Regions from separate parts of the Nonomuraea sp. NPDC052634 genome, predicted to be linked through region 2. Evidence: predicted binding sites of a transcription regulator. Region 2 holds the regulator's gene; the other holds the start of a gene.
What was found. Region 2 encodes HrcA, which represses chaperone genes, less so after heat shock. Its sites were predicted from a motif close to TTGGCACTCTCNNNNNGAGAGTGCCAA; they were not measured.
Positions count from the first base shown of each region.

Region 1: a site for HrcA is predicted at 4,076-4,102, ahead of groL (chaperonin GroEL). Genes of this name have one in related genera too.

Region 1 covers NZ_JBFATY010000011.1:204,271-212,034, reverse strand. The annotation lists gene AB0K67_RS34035 (trehalose-6-phosphate synthase) at 1-1,060, opposite strand, end outside; gene AB0K67_RS34030 (RNA polymerase sigma factor) at 1,092-1,646, shown strand; SAM riboswitch class I at 1,726-1,869, shown strand; gene thrC (threonine synthase) at 1,883-3,115, shown strand; gene AB0K67_RS34020 (MoaD/ThiS family protein) at 3,141-3,416, shown strand; gene AB0K67_RS34015 (cold-shock protein) at 3,659-3,859, shown strand; gene groL (chaperonin GroEL) at 4,210-5,841, shown strand; gene AB0K67_RS34005 (YbhB/YbcL family Raf kinase inhibitor-like protein) at 6,157-6,687, opposite strand; gene AB0K67_RS34000 (AAA family ATPase) at 6,755-7,764, opposite strand, start outside.
Region 2 covers NZ_JBFATY010000001.1:2,710,432-2,718,195, reverse strand. The annotation lists gene hemW (radical SAM family heme chaperone HemW) at 589-1,809, shown strand; gene AB0K67_RS12100 (DUF4870 domain-containing protein) at 2,067-3,026, opposite strand; gene AB0K67_RS12095 (DUF3097 domain-containing protein) at 3,023-3,832, opposite strand; gene AB0K67_RS12090 (hypothetical protein) at 3,851-4,345, opposite strand; gene hrcA (heat-inducible transcriptional repressor HrcA) at 4,772-5,785, shown strand; gene dnaJ (molecular chaperone DnaJ) at 5,797-6,942, shown strand; gene AB0K67_RS12075 (16S rRNA (uracil(1498)-N(3))-methyltransferase) at 6,939-7,670, shown strand; gene AB0K67_RS12070 (hypothetical protein) at 7,750-7,764, opposite strand, start outside.

The DNA of each region.
Region 1 (7,764 bases), on a different contig from region 2:
CCTCGGTGGCGTACTCGTCCTCGATCTCCTGGGCGCAGCGCTGCACCGAGGCGGTGTACTCGCGATATTCGGGCAGGTCGTGCCTGCTGGGGTAGGCGAAGGCGAGGTGCACCACGCGGCCGTGCCACTCGGGGTGTGCGGCGAGGAACTCGCGGTAGGCGATGAGCCCGCGCACGATGTTCTTCGACAGCTCGGTGCGGTCGATGCGGACGATCAGCTTGCGCTCGCCGACCTGCTCCCTGAGCGCGGCCATGTGCGACTCGACGTCGGGCTCGCTGGCCCGCTCCCACAGCGCCGCGCCGTCCACGCCCAGGCTGTGGACGCCGATGCGGGTGGTCCTGCCCGCGTGGGTGACGCTGCGGCCGACCCGGTCGGCCTCGGCGCCGAGCAGCCGCTCGCAGCAGTCCATGAACGCCTGCGCCCACCGGTCGGTGAGGAACCCGGCGTGGTCGGCGCCGAGGATGCCTTCGAGCACCTCTCTGGCGACGTCGTCGGGCAGCAGGGAGAAGTACTCGGGCGGTGCCCAGGGGGTGTGGCTGAAATGGGCGATGCGCAGGTCCGGCCGTTCGGCCCTGAGCATGGCCGGCGTCAGCGTAAGGTGGTAGTCCTGCACCATCACGCGCGCGCCGTGCCCGGCCTCTTCGGCGAGCGCCAGCGCGAAGGCGCCGTTGTAGTCGCGGTAGGACTCCCACTCGCGCTCGAAACGGGTGCCGAAATTGGGCGAGTTGGGGATGTCGTAGAGCAGATGGTTGACGAACCACAGGGTCGAGTTGGCCACCGCGTTGTAGGCGCGGTGGAAGGTGGCGGGCGCGATGTCCAGCATGCGCATCGGGCCCGTGTCGTAGCCGGCGTGGTCGATGCGGCCGCCGCCGGCCAGGCGTACGGCGCTGCGGTCGCCGTCGGACAGCGCGGCGCAGACCCACAGCACGCCGTCGCCCTTGGCCACGCCCGACAGCCCGGAGACGAGACCGCCTCCGCCGCGCTTCATGGTGAGTTCGCCGTCGTCGGAGACGGTGAAGGAGACCGGCCCCCTGTTGGAGGCCAACAGCACGCTGTTCATCCAGGCTCCTTTCGATCATAGGATCCCAGCTATGGCGCTTGATGAGCTAACCGAGGAACTCGCTCGCTCAGCCGCCGCCGGAGACCATCGCGCACTCGGTGAGCTCCTGGCGCGGATAGAGCCCGATGTGATGCGGCATTGCGCCCGAATCCTGCCTTATCACCAGGACGCGGAGGAGGCCTCGCAAGATACGTTGCTGGCCGTCGCGCGCAATATCAGCCGTTTCGAGGGGCGGGCCAGGTTCAGTACGTGGCTGCACATCGTGACGGCCAACTGCGCCCGCACGACGTACCGGTCGCTCAAGCGTCGGGCGGCCGAGCAGAGCTCGGACGAGCTGCCCGTGCAGAAGCCCGACGTGCGGCGGGTCAGCGTGATCGCGGGCTCGCGGCTCGACCTGCTCGACGCCATGGAGGCGCTGGAGGCCGACAAGCCCGATCTCGCGCAGGCGCTGGTGCTGCGCGACATCGTCCAGCTCGATTACAACGAGGTGGCCGAGCAGCTCGGCATCCCGCTGGGCACCGCGAAGTCCCGCATCCACCAGGCCCGCAAATACGTGCAGAGCGTGCTGGGAGAGGACTACCGATGAGACCACCCGTCTCACATCTTGAGACGGGTGGTAATTTCGTCCACTTCAGCGGGTAGAGTCCAATTCAACAACTTCATACAGCTCATCCAGAGGGGTGGAGGGACCGGCCCTGTGAAGCCCCGGCAACCCTCCCGGCTTTCGAGACTCGCGACCTGGCGAGGCCGACCGGGACAAGGTGCCAATTCCGGTTCGCGGTCAAGGTGGCCGCGGGCGAAGATGAGGGAAGGCCTCGCTTCATGTCGCTTGACTTTGGTCCTGCCGTCGGTCTGTCCTGCCGCGAGTGCGGCGCTCGTTACCCGCTGGGTCCCAGCTTCGCCTGTCTGGAGTGTTTCGGGCCGCTTGAGGCGGCCTACGACTTCGGCGAAGTGACCCGCGAACAGATCGAATCGGGTCCCGCCAACATCTGGCGTTACCGGGCGCTGCTTCCGGTGCCGGCCGACGTGACCGAAAAGCCGAATATGAACCCCGGCTGGACGAAATTGGTCAAGGCCGGAAACCTCGGTCGAACGCTCGGAATCAAGTCCCTTTACGTGAAGGACGACTCGGGCAACCCCACCCACTCGTTCAAAGACCGGGTCGTCGCCATGGCCGTGGAAGCGGCCAGGAACTTCGGATTCCACACCCTTTCCTGCTCCTCCACCGGCAACCTCGCGGGCGCGGTCACCGCCGCCGCGGCGCGCGCCGGGCTGGAGGCGTGCGTGTTCATCCCGGCCAACCTGGAGCAGGCGAAAATCGCCATGGCGCGGGTCTTCGGCGGCAAGCTCATCGGCATCGAGGGCACGTACGACGACGTCAACCGGTTCTGCTCGGAGCTCATCGGCGACCCGCTCGGCGACAAGTGGGGCTTCGTCAACGTCAACCTGCGGCCCTACTACGCGGAGGGCTCCAAGACGCTCGCGTACGAGATCGCCGAGCAGCTCGGCTGGCGGCTGCCCGAGCAGATCATCATCCCCATCGCCTCCGGCTCCCAGCTCACGAAGATCGACAAGGGCTTCCAGGAGCTCATCAAGCTGGGGCTCGTCGAGGACACGCCGTACAAGATCTTCGGCGCGCAGGCGGCCGGGTGCTCGCCGGTGTCCACCGCGTTCAAGGCGGGCCACGACGTCGTGCGGCCGGTCAAGCCCGACACCATCGCCAAGTCGCTGGCCATCGGCAACCCGGCCGACGGGCCGTACGTGCTGGACATCGCCCGGCGCACCGGCGGGGCCGTCGAGGACGTCACCGACGAGGAGATCGTGGCCGCCATCAAGCTGCTGGCCTCGACGGAGGGCGTCTTCGCCGAGACCGCGGGCGGCGTCACGGTGGGCGTGCTGAAGAAGCTCACCGAGAACGGCGTGCTCGACCCCGAGGCCCTGACCGTGGTGCTCAACACCGGTGACGGGCTCAAGACGCTCGACGCGATCAGCGACGACGCCGTACCCACGGCCGTGATCCGGCCCTCCCTCGACGCGTTCCGCGCGACTGTCTGATCAATCAGGAAAGGCGACTATAACCATGAGCGTTTCTGTGCGGATTCCCACCATTCTGCGCACATACACCGGGGGCAACGCCGAGGTCAGTGGCGAGGGCGCGACTCTTCGTGACGTGCTCACCAAGCTCGACGCGGACTACCCGGGCATCGGCGCCAGAATTCTGGATGAATCGGGCAAGATTCGTCGTTTTGTCAACGTTTACGTGGGAGAAGAGGACGTCCGATTCGCCCAGGGGCTCGACACTCCGGCCCCCGACGGCGTTCAGATCTCCATCATCCCGGCCGTCGCCGGCGGCTGAGTGTCGAGGATCACATCCTGAAGGCGCCCCTAGTGGGCGCCTTCTCCTTTTCCAGGCCCAATTCAACGTTGAACGACCTTCGGATGGGTGAAATAGGCTGTTTGCAGATTGACTCTGTTGCCAAACCCCTTGCCACAGGTATGGTCGAGGCGATCGTCCGGCTGATTTTCCGTTAAGTCGGGCGATTACAGGTCTCGCGGAGGAATGGGCGAGATCTGGTAGACCAGTAAGAGGAGTCGGAAGTGGCGCAGGGCACCGTCAAGTGGTTCAACGCGGACAAGGGCTACGGCTTCATCGCGGTAGACGGTGGTAAGGATGTATTCGTCCATTACTCAGCGATCCTGATGGACGGGTACCGATCTCTCGAGCAGGGACAGCGCGTCGAGTTCGAGATCACGCAGGGCCAGAAGGGACCGCAGGCGGAGTCCGTCCGCACTGTCTGATCCACGACCTGGTACGCACCGGGTGGGTTCGCACGGCAGCGCAGTCCGTGCGAGCCCTCATCACTCTTTCGTCGACTCGCGTACGGTGGGCCGCCCGGCGGCTCGCCGTACCGGCGCATATGAGCGCAGACCAGCAAAAGGCCGTTGACCTGGGAGAAAGCAGGGAGAGCAGGGGCGTTCGCTTGCACTCGGCAGGGTAGAGTGCTAAACAGTTCGTTGGCACTCTGTGCAGTAGAGTGCCAACACCGGATCGGGACGATGGGGTCTGCCGAAGGAGATGCTGACCCATGCCGTCGCGGGCGTCGGCTCGGTCCACGACAAGCCACCCTGCAACTGGGAGGTCTAGCCTTATGGCAGCCAAGATGATCGCGTTTGACGAGGACGCCCGGCGCGGTCTCGAGCGCGGTATGAACCAGCTCGCCGACGCCGTGAAGGTGACCCTGGGCCCGAAGGGCCGCAACGTCGTGCTGGAGAAGAAGTGGGGCGCCCCCACGATCACCAACGACGGTGTGTCCATCGCCAAGGAGATCGAGCTCGAGGACCCCTGGGAGAAGATCGGCGCCGAGCTGGTCAAGGAGGTCGCCAAGAAGACCGACGACGTGGCCGGTGACGGCACCACCACGGCCACCGTGCTCGCCCAGGCGCTGGTGCGCGAGGGTCTGCGTAACGTCGCCGCCGGGGCCAACCCGATGGCCCTGAAGAAGGGCATCGAGGCCGCCGTCGAGCGCGTCAGCGAGGAGCTCTCCAAGCTGGCCAAGGACGTGGAGACCAAGGAGCAGATCGCTTCGACCGCCTCCATCTCCGCCGCCGACCCCGAGATCGGCTCGCTCATCGCCGAGGCGATGGACAAGGTCGGCAAGGAAGGCGTCATCACCGTCGAGGAGAGCAACACCTTCGGCCTGGAGCTCGAGCTCACCGAGGGTATGCGCTTCGACAAGGGCATGACCTCGATGTACTTCGTGACCGACTCCGACCGCATGGAGGCCGTTCTCGAAGACCCCTACATCCTGATCGTCAACAGCAAGGTCTCCGCCAACAAGGACCTGCTGCCGCTGCTCGACAAGGTCGTCCAGTCGGGCAAGCCGCTGCTGATCATCGCCGAGGACATCGAGGGCGAGGCCCTGGCCACCCTGGTCGTCAACAAGATCCGCGGCCTGTTCCGCTCCGTCGCCGTCAAGGCTCCGGGCTTCGGTGACCGCCGCAAGGCGATGCTCAACGACATCGCGATCCTGACCGGCGGCCAGGTCATCGCCGAGGAGGTCGGTCTCAAGCTCGAGAACGCCACCCTCGACCTGCTCGGCCGCGCCCGCAAGGTCGTCGTGACCAAGGACGAGACCACGATCGTCGACGGCGCCGGTGACGCCGAGCAGATCGCCGGCCGGGTCAACGAGATCCGCGCCGAGATCGAGCGCACCGACTCCGACTACGACCGCGAGAAGCTCCAGGAGCGTCTGGCCAAGCTGGCCGGCGGTGTCGCCGTCATCAAGGCCGGTGCCGCCACCGAGGTCGAGCTCAAGGAGCGCAAGCACCGCATCGAGGACGCCGTCCGCAACGCGAAGGCGGCCGTCGAGGAGGGCATCGTCCCCGGCGGTGGCGTGGCGCTGCTGCAGGCCGGCGCCAAGGCCTTCGACAAGCTGGAGCTCAACGGCGACGAGGCCACCGGTGCCGCCATCGTCAAGAAGGCGCTGGAGGAGCCGCTCAAGCAGATCGCGGTCAACGCCGGCCTCGAGGGCGGCGTCGTGGTCGAGCGCGTCCGCAACCTCACCCCGGGTGAGGGCCTCAACGCCGCGACCGGCGAGTACGTCAACATGTTCGAGTCCGGCATCATCGACCCGGCCAAGGTGACGCGCTCCGCGCTGCAGAACGCCGCCTCCATCGCGGCGCTGTTCCTGACCACCGAGGCCGTCATCGCCGAGAAGCCGGAGAAGGCTCCGGCTGCTGCCGGCGCGGGCATGCCCGGCGGCGGCGACATGGACTTCTAAGTCTTCATCCGTCGCACAGACGAAGAGCGGTCCGGGATTCTCCGGGCCGCTCTTTTCTTGTCGACCGGCCGGTACTTTCCGTATGGGATCCGCTACCTCTGGCGAGGAAGGGGGAGTGGCCGCGACTTCCCCTGGCACGAACACGAAGGAGTGGCGGATGTTCGCTTGCGGCAAGCGCACGCCGCTCGACGTCTCGCGGACGGTCGCTCGCTGCGGCGCGTGCCGGAACGCGTTCGCCGGAAAAGGGGGCGTGAAAAAGGGCCTGCCGGGAAAGGACCGGCAGGCCCGTCGGAAAAGGTCACTCGGATGGGCTGATCAGACGCCGAAGTGGGCGACGATGAAGCCGCGGGCCAGCAGATTGGCGTTGATGTTGAAGCCGACCACGGCGGGGCTGGCGTCGCTGTCCACACCCAGCTTCTCGACGCTCAGCGCGTGCACGGTGAACACGTAGCGGTGCGGGTCACCGGGCGGCGGGGCGGCGCCGCCGTACGCCTTGGTGCCGTAGTCGGTGCGGGCGTGCACGGCGCCCTCGGGCAGGCCCTTGAAGTCGGGGGCCGTGCCGGCGCCCGTGGGCAGCTCGGTCACCGAGGCGGGCAGGTCGAACAGCACCCAGTGCCAGAAGCCGCTGCCGGTGGGCGCGTCGGGGTCGAAGCAGGTGACGGCGTAGCCGCGGGTGCCATCGGGAGCACCGGACCAGCGCAGGTGCGGCGACAGGTTGCCGCCCGTCATGCCCCAGTCGTTGAAGACGTGGAGGTCGGGCAGGCGTTCGCCGTCCTGGATGTCGTCGCTCTCGACCACGAGCGCGGGGACCGATGGCAGGAATTCATGGGGAAGCGGTGCGGGCACGGCATCCTCCTTGGGTGAGAGCTAGGTGCTTGCCCAGCCATCCTAGAAGCGGCCGTGCCCGCGCAGCTCACACCTGAAGCTCGGCGGGCAGCGGCTTGTCGTGCAGGACGGTCAGCGAGGTGACCGCACGGGTCAGCACGACGTACAGCCGGGCCAGGCCCCTGGGCTCGGCGGCCACGATGTCGGCCGGCTCGACGACGATGACGTGGTCGTATTCGAGACCCTTGGCCAGCGTGGCGGGCACGACGAGCAGGCGGTGCTCCTCGGTGGAGTCGGGGTCGAGCACGGCGTGCGGCAGGGCGGACAGCGCCTGCGAGACGGTCTCCACCAGGGCGTCGGGGGCGATGACGGCGATCGAGCCCTCCTTGGCGAGCGCCTGCTCCGCCGCCTCGGCGACCGAGCCGCCGGGCAGCACGGTGAGCGAGCCGACGCCGGGGCGCAGCGAGCGCGGTGCGGCCAGGCCGGGGGCGATGGACGGCAGCAGCCGGGCCGCGTAGTCGAGCACCTCGCGCGGCACGCGGAAGCCGAGCGTCAGCTCCGTCACCTCGCCGTCGCGCTGGCCGAGGTGTTCGAGCACGGTCTCCCACGAGGTGGCAGACCACGGGGTGGTGCCCTGGGCGAGGTCGCCGAGCACGGTGGCCGAGCCGTTGCGGCAGCGCCGGCCGAGCGCCCTGAGCTGCATCTCGGACAGGTCCTGGGCCTCGTCCACGACCAGGTGGCCGAGGGAGGGCGTGCGTTCCATGAGGTCGTTCAGCTCGTCGAGGAGCGCCGCGTCCGCCGCCGACCACTTCGCCGACTTCCAGCTCCGGTACGGCTTGCGCCAGATGAGCAGCTCCTGCTCCTCGGCCGTCAGGTCGGACTTGGCGGCCTTGGCGAGGAAGCCGGGGTCTGACAGCAGGCGGTAGAGCACCTGGTCGGCCGTCAGCTTGGGCCAGACGGCGTCCACGAGCTGCTTGACCGGCTTCGACCTGGCCACCGCGTCCTGGACGCGGTCGTCGGGCGACTCGCCGCGCTGCTCCATGCGGACGAGCACCATGTGGGCGAGGCGCTGGGCGAGCGCCGCGCGGCCCGGGTTGT
Region 2 (7,764 bases):
AACTTTCCTATAAGTTGAACGCGATCGTAGAGCGGCCCCTCGCCGACGTCAACGACCCTCGTCGCCGCCTCGGCGAGGGCTGGCTTGCTTGTGTGTCTCGCTGGTGGGAAAGGCGTCGATACCTGTGGCGGATCCGGGCAATCGACTCTTGCGCGTGAGGCGCGGGGACGAGCGGGTGGTGGGTGTGGCGCGTGCTGCCACGGCGGCGGCAACTCCTGCGCGGCGTGGGTGCGAGCACGGCGGGCGCGGCTCCCGCGTGGCGAGGGGCGTAAGGATCGGGCCTGGTGCGGTGCGCGGCTCTGACGCGGTGGGGCTCCTCCTGCGGGGCGCGGGGACGGTGGTGCGGCTTGTGTGCGGGCGGGAGTGGCTCCTGCCCAGCGTGAGCACCGGTAGGGCGGCTCTTGCGGGGGCGGGACGGTGGCGCGGCTCGTGTCCTGGCGGGGCGGCTCTCAACGGCGCTAGCACCGGCGGGTGCGGGTGGGGCGGCCCTCGCGCGGCGTGACCACCCGGCGGGCGCGGCTGCTGCGGGCTGGCACCGGGCGGGCTTGGGTGGGGCGGAGCACTGTGAGGGGCGGGCACACTGGAGGGGTGCCATCCATCCTGCCTGACGGTGATCCCGCGCCCGCCTCCGGCGAATTGCCCGACAGTGCCCTGCAAGGCCTCGGCGAGCGGCCGTTCGGCTTCTACGTGCACGTGCCGTTCTGCCTGACCCGCTGCGGCTACTGCGACTTCAACACCTACACCGCCGCCGAGCTGGGCCCCGGGGCCTCGCAGCGCGACTACGCCGACACGGTGATCGAGGAGATCCGGCTGGCGCGGCGCGTCCTGGGCGAGACGGACCTGCCGGTGGAGACGGTGTTCTTCGGCGGCGGCACCCCCACGCTGCTGCCCCCTGAGGACCTGGCGCGCATTCTCGCCGCGATCGGCTCGGAGTTCGGGCTGCGGCCGGACGCCGAGGTCACCACCGAGGCCAACCCCGAGTCGGTGGATCCGTCGTCGCTGGAGAAGCTGCGCCACGGCGGGTTCAACCGCGTCAGCTTCGGCATGCAGAGCGTACGAGAGCACGTCCTGCAGGTGCTCGACCGCCGCCACACGCCCGGCAGAGCGGCCGCGGCAGTACGGGAGGCCAGGGAAGCAGGGTTCGAGCACGTCAACCTCGACCTGATCTACAGCACACCGGGCGAGTCCGACGACGACTGGCGGGCGTCGCTGAGCGCGGCGATCGAGGCGGGTCCCGACCACGTGTCGGCGTACTCGCTGATCGTCGAGGAGGGCACCCGCCTGGCGGCGCGCATCCGGCGCGGCGAGCTGCCGATGCCCGACGACGACGTGGCCGCCGACCGCTACCTGATCGCCGACGAGCTGCTGTCGCAGGCCGGGTTCGAGTGGTACGAGGTGTCCAACTGGGCGGCGTCGCAGGACGCCCGCTGCCGCCACAACCTGCTCTACTGGACCGGCGGCGACTGGTGGGCCGCCGGCCCGGGAGCGCACAGCCACGTCGGCGGCACCCGCTGGTGGAACGTCAAGCACCCCGCCGCCTACGCCCAGCGGCTGGCCGCCGGCACCTCGCCCGCCCACGCCCGCGAGGTGCTCGGGCCCGACGACCGCGCCGCCGAACGCCTCATGCTGGAGCTACGGCTGTCGTCCGGCTACCCGCTGGCCGAGGTCGCGCCCGCCGCGCGGCCCGCGGTGGCGAGCGCGCTCGCCAGGGGGCTGCTGGAGCCCGAGCCGTTCAAGGCGGGCCGCATGGTGCTGACCCTCCAGGGCAGGCTGCTGGCCGATGCCTTGGTCAGGGATCTCCTGGTCTGAGCCGGCTGGTCCTAACCGACTGGTCTCGCCGGTCTGATTCGAGTGGCCTGACGCCGCCGACTGACCGACCGATCTGACGCAGTCCGGCTGGTCCAGGCCGACGGCTCGGTCAGGGGGCCTGCCCTGAGCCGGCTGGTCCAGGCCGACGCCCCTGATCAGGATCGATCTCCTGGTCTGAATCGACGCCCTGGCCGGGGGATCTCCTGGCGTAGACCGATGCCCCGGTCAGGGATCTGCTGGTTCAGGTGACGGCTGGTTCAGGTGACGAAGGGGATGGCGATCGGGTAGCGGTAGTGCTTGCCCTTGTTGGCCGCCACCGCCGCCTGGATGTGGAAGATCAGCGACACCACGTAGATCGCCGGCAGCGTCAGGAAGCCGATGAAGAAGAACATCAGGAACGTCGATGCGATGTAGCCGATGAACATCGTGAGCTCGAAGTTCAGCGCACCGGCCGCGTGGTCCCTGACGTAGGGGGACTGGTCCTTGCGCACCAGGTAGATGATGAGCGGGCCGATCCAGGAGACCAGCAGGCCCAGCAGGTGGCTGAGCATCGCCATGCTGTTGTCGTCGGAGCCAGGGCGGGGGCCGAAGCGACCGGGGATGTACGGCTGGCCGGGCGGCTGGGCGTATCCGTACCCGGGCGGGGGCGGCGGGTATCCGGGACGGCCGTAACCGCCGGGGTGGCCGCCTGGCTGGCCGTAGCCGCCGGGCGCGCCGTAGGGGCCCTGCCGGCCGTAATCGGGCTGGCCGTAACCGGGCTGCCCGTAGTCGGTGGGCGGCTGCTGCTGGTACTGGGGCGCCGAGCCGGGCAATTGCCCGTAGGGGATCTGCCCGCCGTAGGAGGGGGGTTGCTGCCCGTATCCGGGGGTTGAACCGGGCTGTGCGCCGTAGCCGGGTGCGGAGCCGGGTTGCGCGCCGTAACCAGGGGCCGAGCCGGGCGTCGAACCGGGCTGCGTGCCGTAGCCGGGTGGGGAGTCGGATGGCGGGCCGTAGCCGGGTGCGGAATCGGATGGTGCGCCGTAGCCGGGTGCGGAGTCGGGCTGCTGTCCGTACGGCGGCGGGCCCGGCTGCGGGCCAGAGCCCGGCGCGGGCGGCGGCATGTCGGCGGGGGAGAACTTGCGGGTGGCGTCGGCGTCCGCCGCGCTCACCTTGCGGGTCGCGTCGTCGTCGGGGGAAGGTCGGGGCGGGTCCTGGCCGGCATGGGGGTCTTGGCTCATGGTGCCTCCGTAACGAAGTCGATCAGCTCCTCGACCCGGCCGAGCAGCGCCGGCTCCAGGTCCGTGTACGTCGAGACGGCGCCGAGGATGCGCCGCCACGCCTCCGCGGGCTCCATGCGCCAGCCCAGCGCGGCGATGACACCCTCCTTCCACGGCACGCCGCGCGGCACCTCCGGCCAGGCCGGGATGCGCAGCACGGACGGTTTGACCGCCTGCCAGATGTCGACGAACGGGTGGCCGACCACGAGCACATCGGGGGAGGTGATCTCGGCGGCGATCCGGCTCTCCTTGGAGCCGGGCACCAGGTGGTCGACGAGCACGCCGAGCCGCCGCCCCGGCTCGGGGCGGAACTCTTCGACGATGGCGGGCAGGTGGTCGATGCCTTCGAGGTATTCGACGACCACGCCTTCGACCCGCAGGTCGTGGCCCCAGATCTTCTCGACGAGCGCGGCGTCGTGGACGCCCTCGACGTAGATGCGGCTCTGCCGGGCCACTCGCGCCCGCAGGCCCTCGACGGCGATGGAGCCCGACGCGCTGCGCCTGGGGCCCGCGGGGGCGGGCGCGGCAGGGCGTATCAGCGTGACGGGCTTGCCCTCGAGCAGGAACGCGGCGGGCGCGAGCGGGAAGAGCCGGCGGTTGCCGAACCGGTCTTCAAGGGTGACGGCCTCCTTGTCGCACGCCACCACGGCGCCGCAGAAGCCGCTGTCGGCGTCCTCCACGACGAGGTCCCGCTCGGCGGGCACCTTGGGGATCTTCCCCTTGCCCGGCCGCCGCCAGTTTCCCGCCAGAACATCGCCCTCGTACACAGGGGGGACCGTAGCAAATCACCCGCTGACCGCAAGGCGCTTGCGGGCGCCGCTGCGGCGGACGAGGACGACGATCGTGCCTGCGACGGCGGCGAGCAGCCCGGCGCCCGAGACGGCGATGATGGTGATCATGCCGTCGGCGAGACCGGTCGCGACGGAGTAGGAGTCGCGGCCGACGCCGTAGCGAACGGTGGCCTTCTCCTCGTTGACGCAGGTCAGCTCGTAGTCGCCCTTGGCCGGGGCGTTGATCACGAGGAACTGCTCCCAGACCGCGTCTCCCGCCTCGATCATCCGCCGGTCGGGGGTCTTGGCCAGCTTGGCGTCCCCGCTGATGGAGCAGTCATAGGTGACCTGGGTGTCGCTCGCGAGGTAGACGCCGGGCTTGTCGGCCGGGTCCACCGTCACCGTGATCTTTTCGCCGGACGCGAACGTCTGTTTGGGCACCAGGTCAGAGGCGGCGCCCATACCGTTCGCGAACAGCACGATCCCGGCCGCCGCGCAGGCCAGGAACACCCCCCAGGCGGCCGCGATCCACCACAGGCTGGGCTTTATGGCTTTGGAGTCGATTCGTGGTGGAAATTGGGTCTGTTGGCCGTATTGTCCGTACTGAGATGGCGGGCCGAACTGACCCGGGCCACCGTACGGCGGTGGGCCCTGTGGAGGTACGGGCTGCCGGCCGTGTTGGGGTGGTTCCTGCGGAGGCTGCCACGGCGGCTGTCCGTACGGTGCCGGTCCGTGGCCGGGCGGCGGGCCGTACGTCGGGGGCCGGGAATCGTCGGTCATGAGGGCAAGTGTGAGGCCTGCTGCTCGCAGGAAGCCAGAAGCAGTTGGGACGCGGTGTTATCGCACCTTGTGACCGAGAGCCGTACACTTGGCACTCGGGAACACAGAGTGCTAGACACCACGTTCCTGTAAGGGACAGAGGCAGGAGGTGAGCACGTGCTCGACGATCGGAAGCTGGCGGTGCTCCGGGCCATTGTCGAAGACTACGTGTCCACCAACGAACCGGTGGGCTCCAAGGCGCTGGCCGAGCGTCACAATCTGAAGGTCTCCCCGGCGACGGTCAGGAACGACATGGCCGCGCTGGAGGAGGAAGGCTACATCACCCAGCCACACACCAGCGCGGGCCGCGTGCCGACGGACAAGGGCTACCGCCTGTTCGTCGACCGGCTCTCGCAGGTCAAGCCGCTGTCGGCGGCCGAGCGGCGGGCCATCGAGACGTTCCTCGCGGGCGCCGTCGACCTCGACGACGTGGTCACCCGTACGGTCCGGCTGCTGGCGCAGCTCACCCGGCAGGTCGCGGTCGTCCAATACCCGACGCTCACCCGCTCGACGGTCCGGCACGTCGAGCTCGTTCCCCTGACCGAGCGGCGGGTCATGCTCGTGCTCATCACCAACACCGGCCGCGTCGAGCAGCGGGTGGTGGAGCTGCCGGAAGTGGTGGAGGACCACCGCATCGCCAACCTGCGCGCCGTGCTCAACGCCTGCCTCGACGGCTGCGGCTTGAGCGCCGTGCCCGAGCTGGTCGCCGACCTGCCGGAAAGGCTTCCCGTCGAAGACCGGCCCGCCGCGGCGACGATCCTCTCCGTGCTGCTCGAGACGCTGGTCGAACGGCACGACGAGAAGGTCGTGTTCGCCGGAGCGGCCAACCTCGCCGGCGCCGACTTCGCCACCGGTCTGCGCGACGTGCTGGAGGCGCTTGAGGAGCAGGTCGTCCTCATGCGGCTGCTCGGCGAGACATCCTCAGACACCCCGTCCGCGCTCACCGTGCGCATCGGATCGGAAAACCCCTACCTGCGGGGCACATCCGTCGTCGCGACCGGATACGGTTCTGGCGACAACCAACTCGCCCGGCTCGGCGTTCTGGGCCCGACCAGGATGGACTACCCCGTGACGATGGGCGCCGTACGCGCGGTGGCACGCTACGTCAGCCAGATCCTGGCTGCATCATAAGAGGTCGATAAGTGGCAAACAGCGACTACTACGCCACCCTCGGGGTGCGCCGTGACGCAAGTCAGGACGAGATCAAAAAGGCGTACCGCCGGCTCGCTCGCGAGCTGCACCCTGACGTGAACCCCGATCCTGACACCCAGGAGCGGTTCAAAGAGATCACGCAGGCCTACGAGGTGCTGTCCGACCCGAACAAGCGCCAGATGTACGACCTGGGTGGCGACCCCTTCGGCGGCGGCGGTGCGGGAGCGGGCGCCGGTGCCGGCGGGTTCGGAGCGGGCTTCCCGTTCAGCGACATCATGGACGCCTTCTTCGGCACCGCCACCGGTGCCAGGGGGCCGCGCTCGCGTGCCCGCAGGGGCCGCAACGCCACGATCAGGGTCGAGCTCGACCTGCGCGAGACGGCCTTCGGCACGACCCGCGAGCTCGCCGTGGACACGGCCGTGCTCTGCGACGTCTGCCACGGGGCCGGCACCGCACCCGGCACCCACCCCGACACCTGTGACATGTGCAGCGGGCGCGGCGAGATCTCCCAGGTCACGCGGTCCTTCCTGGGCCAGGTCATGACCTCGCGTCCCTGCCCGCAGTGCGGCGGCTTCGGCACCATCATCCGCCACCCCTGCCAGGAGTGCTCCGGCGACGGCCGGGTGCGCACCCGCCGTACGATCAAGGTCCGCATCCCCGCGGGCGTCGAGGACGGCACCCACATCCAGCTCGCCGGCGAGGGCGAGGTCGGCCCCGGCGGCGGCCCGCCCGGAGACCTGTTCCTGGAGATCGCCGAGCGGCCCCACGAGATCTTCGAACGGCGCGGTGACGACCTCCACTGCACCGTGCAGATCCCGATGACGGCCGCGGCGCTCGGCACCGTGCTGACGGTGGACACCCTCGACGGCACCGAAGAGGTCGACGTCCGGCCAGGCACGCAGTCCGGCCAGGTCATTACCATGTACGGCAGGGGCGTCCAGCGGCTCAACGAGTCCGGCAGGGGCGACCTGCTCATCCACGTCAACGTCGAGACGCCGACCCGCCTCGACTCCGCTCAGGAGGAGTTGCTGCGCGAGCTGGCCAGGCTGCGAGGTGAGGAGCGCCCGCCTGGCAAGTTCGCACCGGGTCAGCAGGGTTTTTTCTCCCGCCTGCGTGACGCCTTCAACGGCCGGTGACGGCGCCGGTCTTCCTCTGCGAGCGCGAGCGCCTCGACGGGGCCGAGCTGACGCTGGAGGGCCCCGAGGGGCGGCACGCGGCCGCCGTGCGCCGGCTGCGGCCCGGTGAGCGCGTCGACCTCACCGACGGCGCGGGCGCGGTGGCCGAGTGCGTCGTACGCGAGACGCTGAAGGACAGGCTCCGGCTCGACGTGCTGCGCCGCTACGACGTCGAACGGCCGGCGCTCCGGCTGACGGTCGTCCAGGGCCTGCCCAAGGGCGACAGAGGCGAGCTGGCCGTGGAGATGATGACCGAGGCCGGCGTCGACGTGATCGTGCCGTGGGCGGCCGCGCGCAGCATCACCCAGTGGAAGGGCGATAAGGTCGCCAAGGCACTGGGCCGCTGGCGCTCCACCGCGCGCGAGGCCGGCAAGCAGGCCCGCCGCTTCCACCTGCCCGAGGTGGCCGACCTCGCCTCCACCGCCCAGGTCGAGCGGTTGCTGTCGGAGGCCGCGCTGGGCCTGGTGCTGCACGAGGAGGCCACCGAGCCGCTGTCGGGCGTGGCGCTGCCCGCCGAGGGCGACATCGTCATGGTGGTCGGCCCCGAGGGCGGGGTCTCGGAGGAGGAGCTGGCCAGGTTCACGGCGGCCAAGGCGGCGCCCGTGCTGCTCGGCCCGACGGTCCTGCGCACGTCCACGGCGGGGGTGGCGGCGGCGTCCGTCCTGTTCAGCCGTACGGGGCGCTGGTGAGCCTCTGACGCTCTTCAGGGCGTCTTTCAGTGCCTGTTTTTCGGGGCCTGTTTTTCAGGGCCTGTTTTTCAGGGCCTGTTCAGGGCGTGGGCTG